DNA from 2 places in the Oerskovia sp. Root22 genome. Region 1 is predicted to be linked to the other one. Evidence: riboswitches for the same ligand, from Rfam matches in the RefSeq annotation. Region 1 holds a riboswitch; the other holds the start of a gene.
What was found. Region 1 has a riboswitch for FMN ahead of pnuC (nicotinamide riboside transporter PnuC). Riboswitches for the same ligand answer to the same signal wherever they lie in the genome.
Positions count from the first base shown of each region.

Region 1 (4,404 bases):
GCCAGCGGCGTCGAGCGCGCCGCGGATCGCGTGCGCGCCCAGCTCGTTCGCCGACAGGGACGCGAGCGCACCCTGGAAGCGCGTGAACGGCGTGCGCGCACCGTGCAGGAGGACGGGGACGTGGGCGTCGTTGCTCATGAGGTGCTCCGTGGGAGAAGGGGACCCGGCGCCGTGCGTGTCAGGTGAACGAGGAGGTCCGGTACGGCGCCGGGTGGTCTTGTGGTGTCGACGGGTGGCCGCTGCGGGCCAGGTGTGGCAGGAGAGGGTGCGGCGCTCCCGGTACGGGGAGCGCCGCCGCAGGGGGCTACACGAACGCCGAGACGCCCGTGATGTCGCGACCCACGATGAGGGCCTGGACGCTCTCGGTGCCCTCGTAGGTGTGCAGGGCCTCGATGTCCGCGAAGTGCCGCGCGACGCGGTTCGCGAGGAGGATGCCGTTGCCGCCCAGCATGTCGCGCGCGCTCGCCGCGATCTCGCGTGCGCCGCGCGTGCTCGTGTACTTGGCGATCGACGCCTGCGGGCCGGAGAGCTGCCCGGCCTCGTCGAGGCGGGTCATCTGCGCGACCAGGAGCTGCATCTGGGTGAGGGTCGAGAGCATGCGGGTCAGCCGCTCCTGGACCATCTGGTTGGCCGCGAGCGGGCGGCCGAACTGGACGCGCTGCTTGGCGTAGGCGACGGCCGTCTCGTAGCAGGCGGTCGCGTGCCCGACGGCGGACCATGCCACCCCGAGGCGCGTCGCCTGGAGCACGCGGCCGGTGTCCTTGAACGACCGTCCGCCCGGGAGCATGGCCGAGGCCGGGACGAACACGTCGGTCAGGACGATGTGGGCCTGCCAGATCGCGCGGAGCGAGACCTTGCCCTCGATGGTCGTGGCCGCGTAGCCCGGGGTGTCCTGGGGCACGAGGAACCCGTGCACCTGGTTGTCGCCCTCGTCGCCGACCAGTCGCGCCCACAGCACCGTGATGTCGCCGCACGACCCGAAGCCGATCCACTTCTTCTCGCCGTCGATCACGAAGCCCTCGACGCCGTCGCGGGTCTCGCGGCGGGCCGTGGTCTCGAGCGAGACCGAGTCCGAGCCGTGCGTGGGCTCGGTCAGGGCGAACGCGCCGAGCTTCTCGCCGCGCGCGAGCGGGCCGAGCCACTCGGCCTTCTGCTCGTCCGAGCCGAGGAGCTGGATCGAGCGCAGCGCGAGGCCGCCCTGGACACCGCAGATGGTCGCGACCGAGCCGTCGCCGCGCGACATCTCCATCTCGGCGAGACCGGCGCCCATGAGGCTGATCCGTGGCGCACCGGGGACGTCGACGCCGTCGCGCAGGAAGTCGAGCTCGCCCATGCGCTTGGCCAGACCGAACGGCACCTCGGCGCGCTCCCAGTACCCGTCGATCACGGGCAGGACCTCGTCCTGGACGAACGTGCGGACCCGCTGCTGCAGGTCGCGGTCGGCGTCGGTCGCGTCCGAGAACGCGCCGGCGTAGTCGATGCCGAGCGGCTGCGAGAGGTCGTAGTCCGGCTCGGTCACGTTCTGGCGGACGGGGTTCTCGATCGTCATGGGGGATGCTCCCGGTGTCGGGCCGGACGTCGGTGTCGGGCGATACCCCCCATGGTGCGTGATATCCCGTCTCAGGTCAAGAGACGGGGTATCACGGGCGTGCCCGATGCCCTGCCTGACCAGGGGGAGAGCTCAGGCCCGCGCAGCCCCGGCGATGTTCACGAGCCAGCTCACGCCGAACCCGTCGACGCACATGCCGAACGCGTCTCCCCACGGCGCGACCTCGAGCGGCACGGTCACGCTCCCGCTCGACGAGAGCTTGTCCCAGTAGCCGCGCAGCTCGGCGTCGTCGGGCTGCTCGCCGCTCAGCGAGATCGAGAAGCCGGCGCCGGTCGGGACCTCCATCGAGCTCGGGGTGTCCGCGGCCATGAGGACCAGGCCGGTGGGGGACTCGAGCTGGGAGTGCATGACCTTGTCGGCGTCGGCAGGGTCCTCGGAGGCCTGGAAGTCGGCGAACGTGCTGATCGTCACCTCGCCGCCGAACACGTCGCGGTAGAACTCGATCGCCTGCCGTGCCTCGTCGCGGAAGTTCAGGTAGGGGTTGAGTCGCGTGACCATGATGGTGCCGCCTTTCCCGTCGCGTCCTCGCGTCATCGGGCCGGAAGTGGTGCGCCCGGCGCGAGCAGGGCGCACCTTCGAGTATCCGCCCGGCCCACCCGGACGCAAGGGGTGGCTTCAGGGGGTGGTGGCGGGGGCGCTCGCCGCGACCTCCAGGGCCTTGGAGCGCCGGTCGATGCGCCACCACACGAAGAACCCGACGAGCGTGAACGCCCCGTAGAACACGTACATGAACGCGGACGCGTAGAAGCCGGCGTCGACCAGCAGGGGCACGCCCACCACGTCGACGGCCACCCAGATCAGCCAGAACTCGACCCATCCCTTGGCCATGCCGTACGTCGCAAGCAGCGAACCCATGAAGATCCATGCGTCGGCCCACACGGGCTCGTAGGACTCGAGCATCCGGAAGATCGGGGTCAGGACGAGCGTCCCGCCCACGAGCGCCACGACGAGGAAGGTTCGTTGCCGCCACGTGGCCCATCGCGGTTCGACCGAGACGCCGTGGCTGTCCGCGTCGAGACCGGCCGCGTCCTGGTCGAGGCGCGCACGGGTGCGCCGCCACTGGACCCACCCGTACACCGACACGACGACGAACATGACCTGGCGTCCGGCCTGGCCGAGGAGGTTGACAGGGTTGGGCGTCGCGAACACCGCTCCGAGGAACACCGTGAGGAGCAGCAGGTTCCCGACGATCCCCACGGGCCATGCCCAGATCTTGCGCCGCATGCCGCCGAGCGCGGAGGCCAGGCCGAACCCGTTGCCCACGATCTCGCGCCACAGCAGGTGCTGGCCGCCGATCGTCAGCTGCGCGTCGAAGAGCGCGTGGAGCAGGTCCATCGATGTTCCCTCGTCCCGGGCACGTCGGCTCCGGGGTGAGGGCGGGCGCCGGGTCGGGGGAGCCCTGTCCGGGCTGCCCGACGGCGGCGCTCACCACGGCGAGACCGGTCCGGACGGCCGGGGGTGGGCACGACGATCACGTCGTGCCCAGCCCGGCCGGGGACGGCCGCGCCGCACGTGCTTCCTCCCATCCGGACTTTCACCGTCGGTCCTGGAGTTCCACCAGGTCAACCGCGCGTGGGCGCGGGTCGCGGACTGTCACCGCCGGCTCGGAATTGCACCGACCCCGGAGCACGTTCGTGCGTACTGCTTGCTGTGTGCTGCAACCGCAGATGCTACCCGTGCATTCCCGGGGCTCAGCGGTGCTGAGCCGAGTGCGTGGTTCGGCTGCGACACGCCCGGCGAGTCGCAGCCGAATCACGCACCCAACGCGTCGCGCACGGCCTGGGCCACCTCGTCGGGGTCGGCGTCGCCGTCGAGCACGGTCACCACGACGCGGCGGGTCGGTGCGGTGCTGGCAGCAGCGGGGGCAGCCCGGTCGGCCGTGCTCTCCGTGCCTGCCGTGCCCACCCTGCCCTCGGCGCCTGCCGTGCCAGCCGTGCCCTGCGTGCGCGCCGGCGAGGGCGACGTGGACGCGGTGGCGGGCTCCGCCGTCGGGCCCGCGGGGTTGCGCGCCGCGCGCCGCAGGTCCGCGAACGCCTCCTCGAGCTCGGGGCGCAGGTCCTGGTCGGGGTCGCGCAGCCAGCGGCGCAGGATCGCGTTGTGCACCGCGACGACCGACGCCGCGAACGCGACCGACGCGGTCGAGTGCCGGGTGTCGGCGGGCAGGGTGTCGCGCAGGTAGGACGTGAACGCGCGCTCGTAGCGGTGCGTGGTCACGAGCTCCCGGTCGCGCAGCGCCGGCACGTCCTGCAGGAGGCGGTGCCGTGCGACCGACGTCTCGCGCTGGCCCACGTGGTGGTCGAACACGAGCCGGGCCGCCTTGCACACCTCGACGTACGGGTCGACGTTCTCGAGCTCCTCGGGGGTGACTCCGCGGGCGGCGGGCCGGGTCTCCCCGAGGAGGACCACCACGGCGTCCAGGAGCAGCTCGTGGTCCGCGAAGACCACGTCCTCCTTGGAGCGGAACCGGCGGAAGAACGTGGCCCGGCTGATCTGCGCGGCGTCGGCGATGTCCTCGACGGTCGTCTGCTCGTAGCCCTTCCGGGTGAACAGCTCGATCGCCGCGTCGACCGCCTGCGCGTGGGTGTTGCTTCGTGCGGCACTCATGAACGGGACGGTACACCGCGCGCAGCGGGCGGGGCATGCTGCGGCGAGGCCGTGGGAGAGCGCTGCTCGTCAGTCGGTCGGTGGGGCACGTCGCCCGAGGATCGGCGGTCGGTCGCCGCGCGCGGTGCTGGCGGGTCGGCCGCTGTCGCCGCGCGCCGGGCCCGACGGCGTCGCTACAGTGACGAGAGAGG
Region 1 is NZ_LMIL01000001.1:430,405-434,808, reverse strand. It holds gene ASE15_RS01810 (acetyl-CoA C-acyltransferase) at 1-138, opposite strand, end outside; gene ASE15_RS01805 (acyl-CoA dehydrogenase family protein) at 305-1,549, opposite strand; gene ASE15_RS01800 (VOC family protein) at 1,682-2,107, opposite strand; gene pnuC (nicotinamide riboside transporter PnuC) at 2,225-2,944, opposite strand; FMN riboswitch at 3,118-3,243, opposite strand; gene ASE15_RS01790 (TetR/AcrR family transcriptional regulator) at 3,362-4,213, opposite strand.

Region 2 (4,404 bases), on a different contig from region 1:
CGTCGTCTCGCCCACGTGCGTCACGGTCAGGGAGACGCCGCTGACCGTGATCGAGCCCTTCTCCGCGACGTAGCGGGTCAGGCCCGCGGGCGCGGACAGGACCAGATCCTCCCACCGTTCGCCCGGCGTGCGGCTCACGAGCTCGCCGACGCCGTCGACGTGGCCCTGGACGATGTGCCCGCCCAGGCGCGTGTCGGCCCGCACGGCCCGCTCGAGGTTCACCGGCGACCCGGCGGCCAGGTCGCCGAGCGCGGTGCGGCGCAGCGACTCGGGCATCACGTCGGCCGTGAACGTGCCGTCCTGACCCACACCCGTCACTGTCAGGCACACGCCGTTGACCGCGATCGAGTCGCCCAGGTGCGCGTCCGAGGTGGCCAGGGGGCCGTGCACGGTCAGGACCGCGTCGGACTCCTGACCGCCCGGGAACGCGATCTCGCGGACCGTACCGATCTCTTCGACGATTCCGGTGAACATCAGCTCTCCTGTTCGGGGGTGGTGCTGGGGACGGTGCTCGGATGGTGTGCGGGGGCAGCGGGTGAGGCGCGGGCCACGACCAGGACGTCCTCGCCCAGGCGGCGCACGTCGTGCGTGGTGAAGCGGGGAGCGCCCGCGAGCGTGCTCACGCCCAGGTCGCCCACCGCACCCAGGCCCGCCCCCAGCAGCACGGGGGCGAGGTAGGCGTGGATCTCGTCGACCACCCCGGCCGCGAGGAACGCGGTCGCCAGGCCGGGCCCGCCCTCGACCAGGACGTGACGCACCTCGCGAGCGCCCAGGTCGGCCAGCACGGCCCGCACGTCGCGCGTGCGCAGGTGCAGCACGGGCCCGCCGCCGTCGGCCCTCCAGGCCCCGCCCGGAGCGAGCCGCACGTGCGCCGGAAGGTCACGGAGCCCGACGACGACCCTCACCGGCTGATGGTCGGCAAGCCCGGGCTCGGGCCCGACCACCCCACCACCTGCCGTCACCGGCCGATCCTCCGCGAGCTCGTGCTCGGGCCCGGCCGCACGCTCGTCACCGTGAGCGGCGCTCGCGGGCGAGGCGACCGGTGTGCGCGCCGTGAGCGACGGGTCGTCGGCCAGGACCGTGCCGGTGCCCACGAGGATCGCGTCGACCTGCGCTCGCACCCGGTGGGCGTGCGCGCGCGCGACCGGACCGGTGATCCACTGCGAGGTGCCGTCGGGGGCCGCCACGCGCCCGTCCAGGGTCGAGGCGAGCTTGAGGGTCACGTACGGGCTCCCGCGGCGCACCGCGACCAGCCACGGGCCGAGCAGCCGTTCGCCCTCGGCCTCGCGCAACCCCGCGGCGACGCGCACCCCGGCCGCGCGCAGGCGCTCGGCGCCCCCGGTGGCGGCGGGGTTCGGGTCGCCCACGGCGTAGACGACCTCGGCCACGCCCGCGTCCAGCAGCGCCTGGGCGCAGGGCCCGGTGCGTCCGGTGTGGTTGCAGGGCTCGAGCGTCACCACGGCCGTCGCGCCGCGCACGTCCACGCCGCGCGCGCGGGCGTCGGCCAGGGCCGCGGCCTCGGCGTGCGCGGTGCCCGCGCCCCGGTGGAAGCTCTCGGCGAGCACCGCCCGGGGTGCGTCGTCCACGGGTCCGGGAGCGGCGCCGTCGGGCAGGGAGTCCAACGGGCGGGGCACGGCCCCCAGCAGGACACAGCCCACGCGCGGGTTGGGGCCGTGCGCCGGACCGCGCGCGGCCAGCTCAAGCGCGCGCACCATCGCGGCGTCGATCGTCAGGGTGGGCCTGGCGCCCATACGTCCTCCTCCCGGTGAGCACGACGCTCCGGGGTGAGGGGTGGCGGACGCCACGGGACCCGAGGGTCCACGGACGTCACGACACCACGGCACAGGGCTCCGCCCCGCGCCGCCACGTACTTCCTCCCATCCGGACTTTCACCGTCGGTCCTGGAGTTCCACCAGGTCAACCACGCCGAGGCGTGGGTCGCGGACTGTCACCGCCGGCTCGGAATTACACCGACCCCGGAGCACGTGTGTGCGTACTGCTCATGCTGTCGAGCCCGGACCCCGCCCACCGAAGGTGCGCGCCGGGCCCGGCTTCTCGTCTCCACCCAGCATGCCACACCGGCGTTCGACGGCGGGCACGCGGACCTGCCCGTCCCGCGGGCTGGACCGATGTGAACGACGTCAGTGCGCGTGGCCCTCCGCGAGCGCCCGCAGGGCCGCGATCTCCTCGGGGATGTTCTCCGCCCCGTAGACCGCCGAGCCCGCGACGAACACGTTGGCCCCGGCCTCGGCTGCGCGCTCGATCGTGGCGCGCGAGACGCCGCCGTCGACCTGGATCCACACGTCGAGGCCGGCCTCGGACACGGCGTCGCGGATGCGGCGGATCTTGGGCAGCGTGCCGTCGATGAAGGACTGGCCGCCGAAGCCCGGCTCGACAGTCATGACCAGGAGCATGTCGAACTCGGGCAGCAGGTCGAGGAACGGCTCGACCGACGTCGCGGGGCGCAGCGCGAGGCCCGCGCGCGAGCCCAGGCGGCGCAGCTCGCGCGCCAGGCGCACGGGGGCCGTGGCGGCCTCGGCGTGGAAGGTGACGGACGCGGCGCCGGCCTCGGCGTAGCCGGGAGCCCAGCGGTCCGGGTCGGCGATCATGAGGTGCGCGTCGATCGGCACCGGGGACACCTGGGCCAGGCGCTCGAAGATCGGCAGCCCCAGGGTCAGGTTGGGCACGAAGTGGTTGTCCATCACGTCGACGTGCGCGTAGTCGGCGGTCGCGATCGCGCCCAGGTCGCGCTCGAGGTTCGCGAAGTCGGCGGACAGGATGCTGGGGGCGATGAGTGCGGACATGGGCACCAGCCTAGAGTGCACCCGCTCCGCGTGCGGAGACGCGGAAGGGCCGGGCCGGGTGGTCTTCACCACCCGGCCCGGCCGCGGACGGCAGCGCTCAGGCCCGACGGCGCAGCAGCGTCAGGTGCATCGCGTCGGTCCCGTGCACGTGCGGCCACAGCTGCACGTCGGTGCGGTCCGCGAGGGGGATGTCGTCCCCCGCGACCTGCCGCACGGCCGCGGCCGCGTCGAGGACCTCGACGTCGTCGCGCCCGGCCAGGACGTCCTTGACCACGAGCTGGGTCTCCGCGAGGTGCGGGGAGCACGTGACGTACCCGACGACGCCGCCGGGGCGCACGGCGTCCAGGGCCGAGCCGAGGAGCTCGCGCTGCAGCGTCGTGAGGGTCGCGATGTCGCCGGGGGTGCGGCGCCAGCGCGACTCGGGGCGCCGGCGCAGCGCCCCCAGACCGGTGCAGGGCGCGTCGACCAGGACGCGGTCGTACGCGCCGGGCTCCTCGACCCCCACCCGGCGACCGTCGCCCACCTGCACGCGCTCGACCGCGTCCGCGGGCACGGCCGCGAGCGCCTGCTCGACCAGGCGGGCCCGGTGCGGGGCGACCTCGTTCGCGACGATGCGTGCGCCCTGCTCGCCCGCGAGGGACGCCAGGAGCGCGGCCTTGCCGCCGGGGCCCGCGCACAGGTCGAGCCAGCGCTCGTCGGGGTTGGCTGCGCCGTCGGGCAGGTCGCCCGCCGTCCCACCGGTGCCGGCGCCTGCAGTGGTGTGCTCGGGCACGCTGGGCAGCGTGGGCACCGCGGCGAACGCGAGGGTCACGAGCTGGCTGCCCTCGTCCTGGACGCCCGCGGCCCCGTGGCGGACCGCGGGGATCGCGGCCGGGTCCGAGCCGGACAGGACCAGGGCCGTGGGCGCCCAGCGCCCGGGGGCCGTGGTGGCGTCCCCGCGCACGTCGTGCGTGACCTCGCCCGCGAGGCGCTCGCGGCTGACCAGTCCGGGGCGCGCGACGAGGGTCACCCGGGGTGCGGTGTTGTCGGCCTCGAGGAGCTCGGCCAGGTCGTCGGCCGAGCGTCCCGTGCCGACCAGTGCCTCGCGCATGGCGCGGGCGATCCACACGGGGTGGGACTGGGTGATCGCGAGGCGCGTGACGTCGTCGGGCGCGTCGGCGGAGATGACCTCGAGCCACTCCTCGAGGGTCGAGCGGGAGATCTTGCGCAGGACCGCGTTGACGAACTGGGCGCTGCCCGCCCCGGCGCGGGCGCGGGCCAGGCCCACGGTCTCCGAGACGGCCGCGTGCTGGGCCACGCGCATGCCCAGGAGCTGGTGGGCGCCCAGGCGCAGCAGGTCGAGCACGTTCGGGTCGACCTGGTCGAGCGGGCGGTCCACGCACCGGGAGACGATCGCGTCGTAGCGCCCGCGCAGGCGCAGGGTGCCGTAGGCGAGCTCGGTCGCGAAGGCCGCGTCGCGCCCGCGGATGCCGCGCACGCGCAGCAGGGGCGGCAGGACGAGGTTCGCGTAGGCGTCGGAGGACGCGACCTCCTGCAGGACGTCGAACGCGACGTTGCGCGCGGGGTCGGTCACCTTGGCCCGCTGGGAGGGCGCCGACTC
Region 2 is NZ_LMIL01000009.1:616,274-620,677, reverse strand. It holds gene ASE15_RS13255 (riboflavin synthase) at 1-474, opposite strand, end outside; gene ribD (bifunctional diaminohydroxyphosphoribosylaminopyrimidine deaminase/5-amino-6-(5-phosphoribosylamino)uracil reductase RibD) at 474-1,751, opposite strand; FMN riboswitch at 1,864-1,989, opposite strand; gene rpe (ribulose-phosphate 3-epimerase) at 2,142-2,804, opposite strand; gene ASE15_RS13240 (RsmB/NOP family class I SAM-dependent RNA methyltransferase) at 2,902-4,404, opposite strand, start outside.
Region 2: it holds a riboswitch for FMN, as region 1 does, so the genes downstream of both, ribD (bifunctional diaminohydroxyphosphoribosylaminopyrimidine deaminase/5-amino-6-(5-phosphoribosylamino)uracil reductase RibD) here and pnuC (nicotinamide riboside transporter PnuC) in region 1, are expected to answer to the same signal.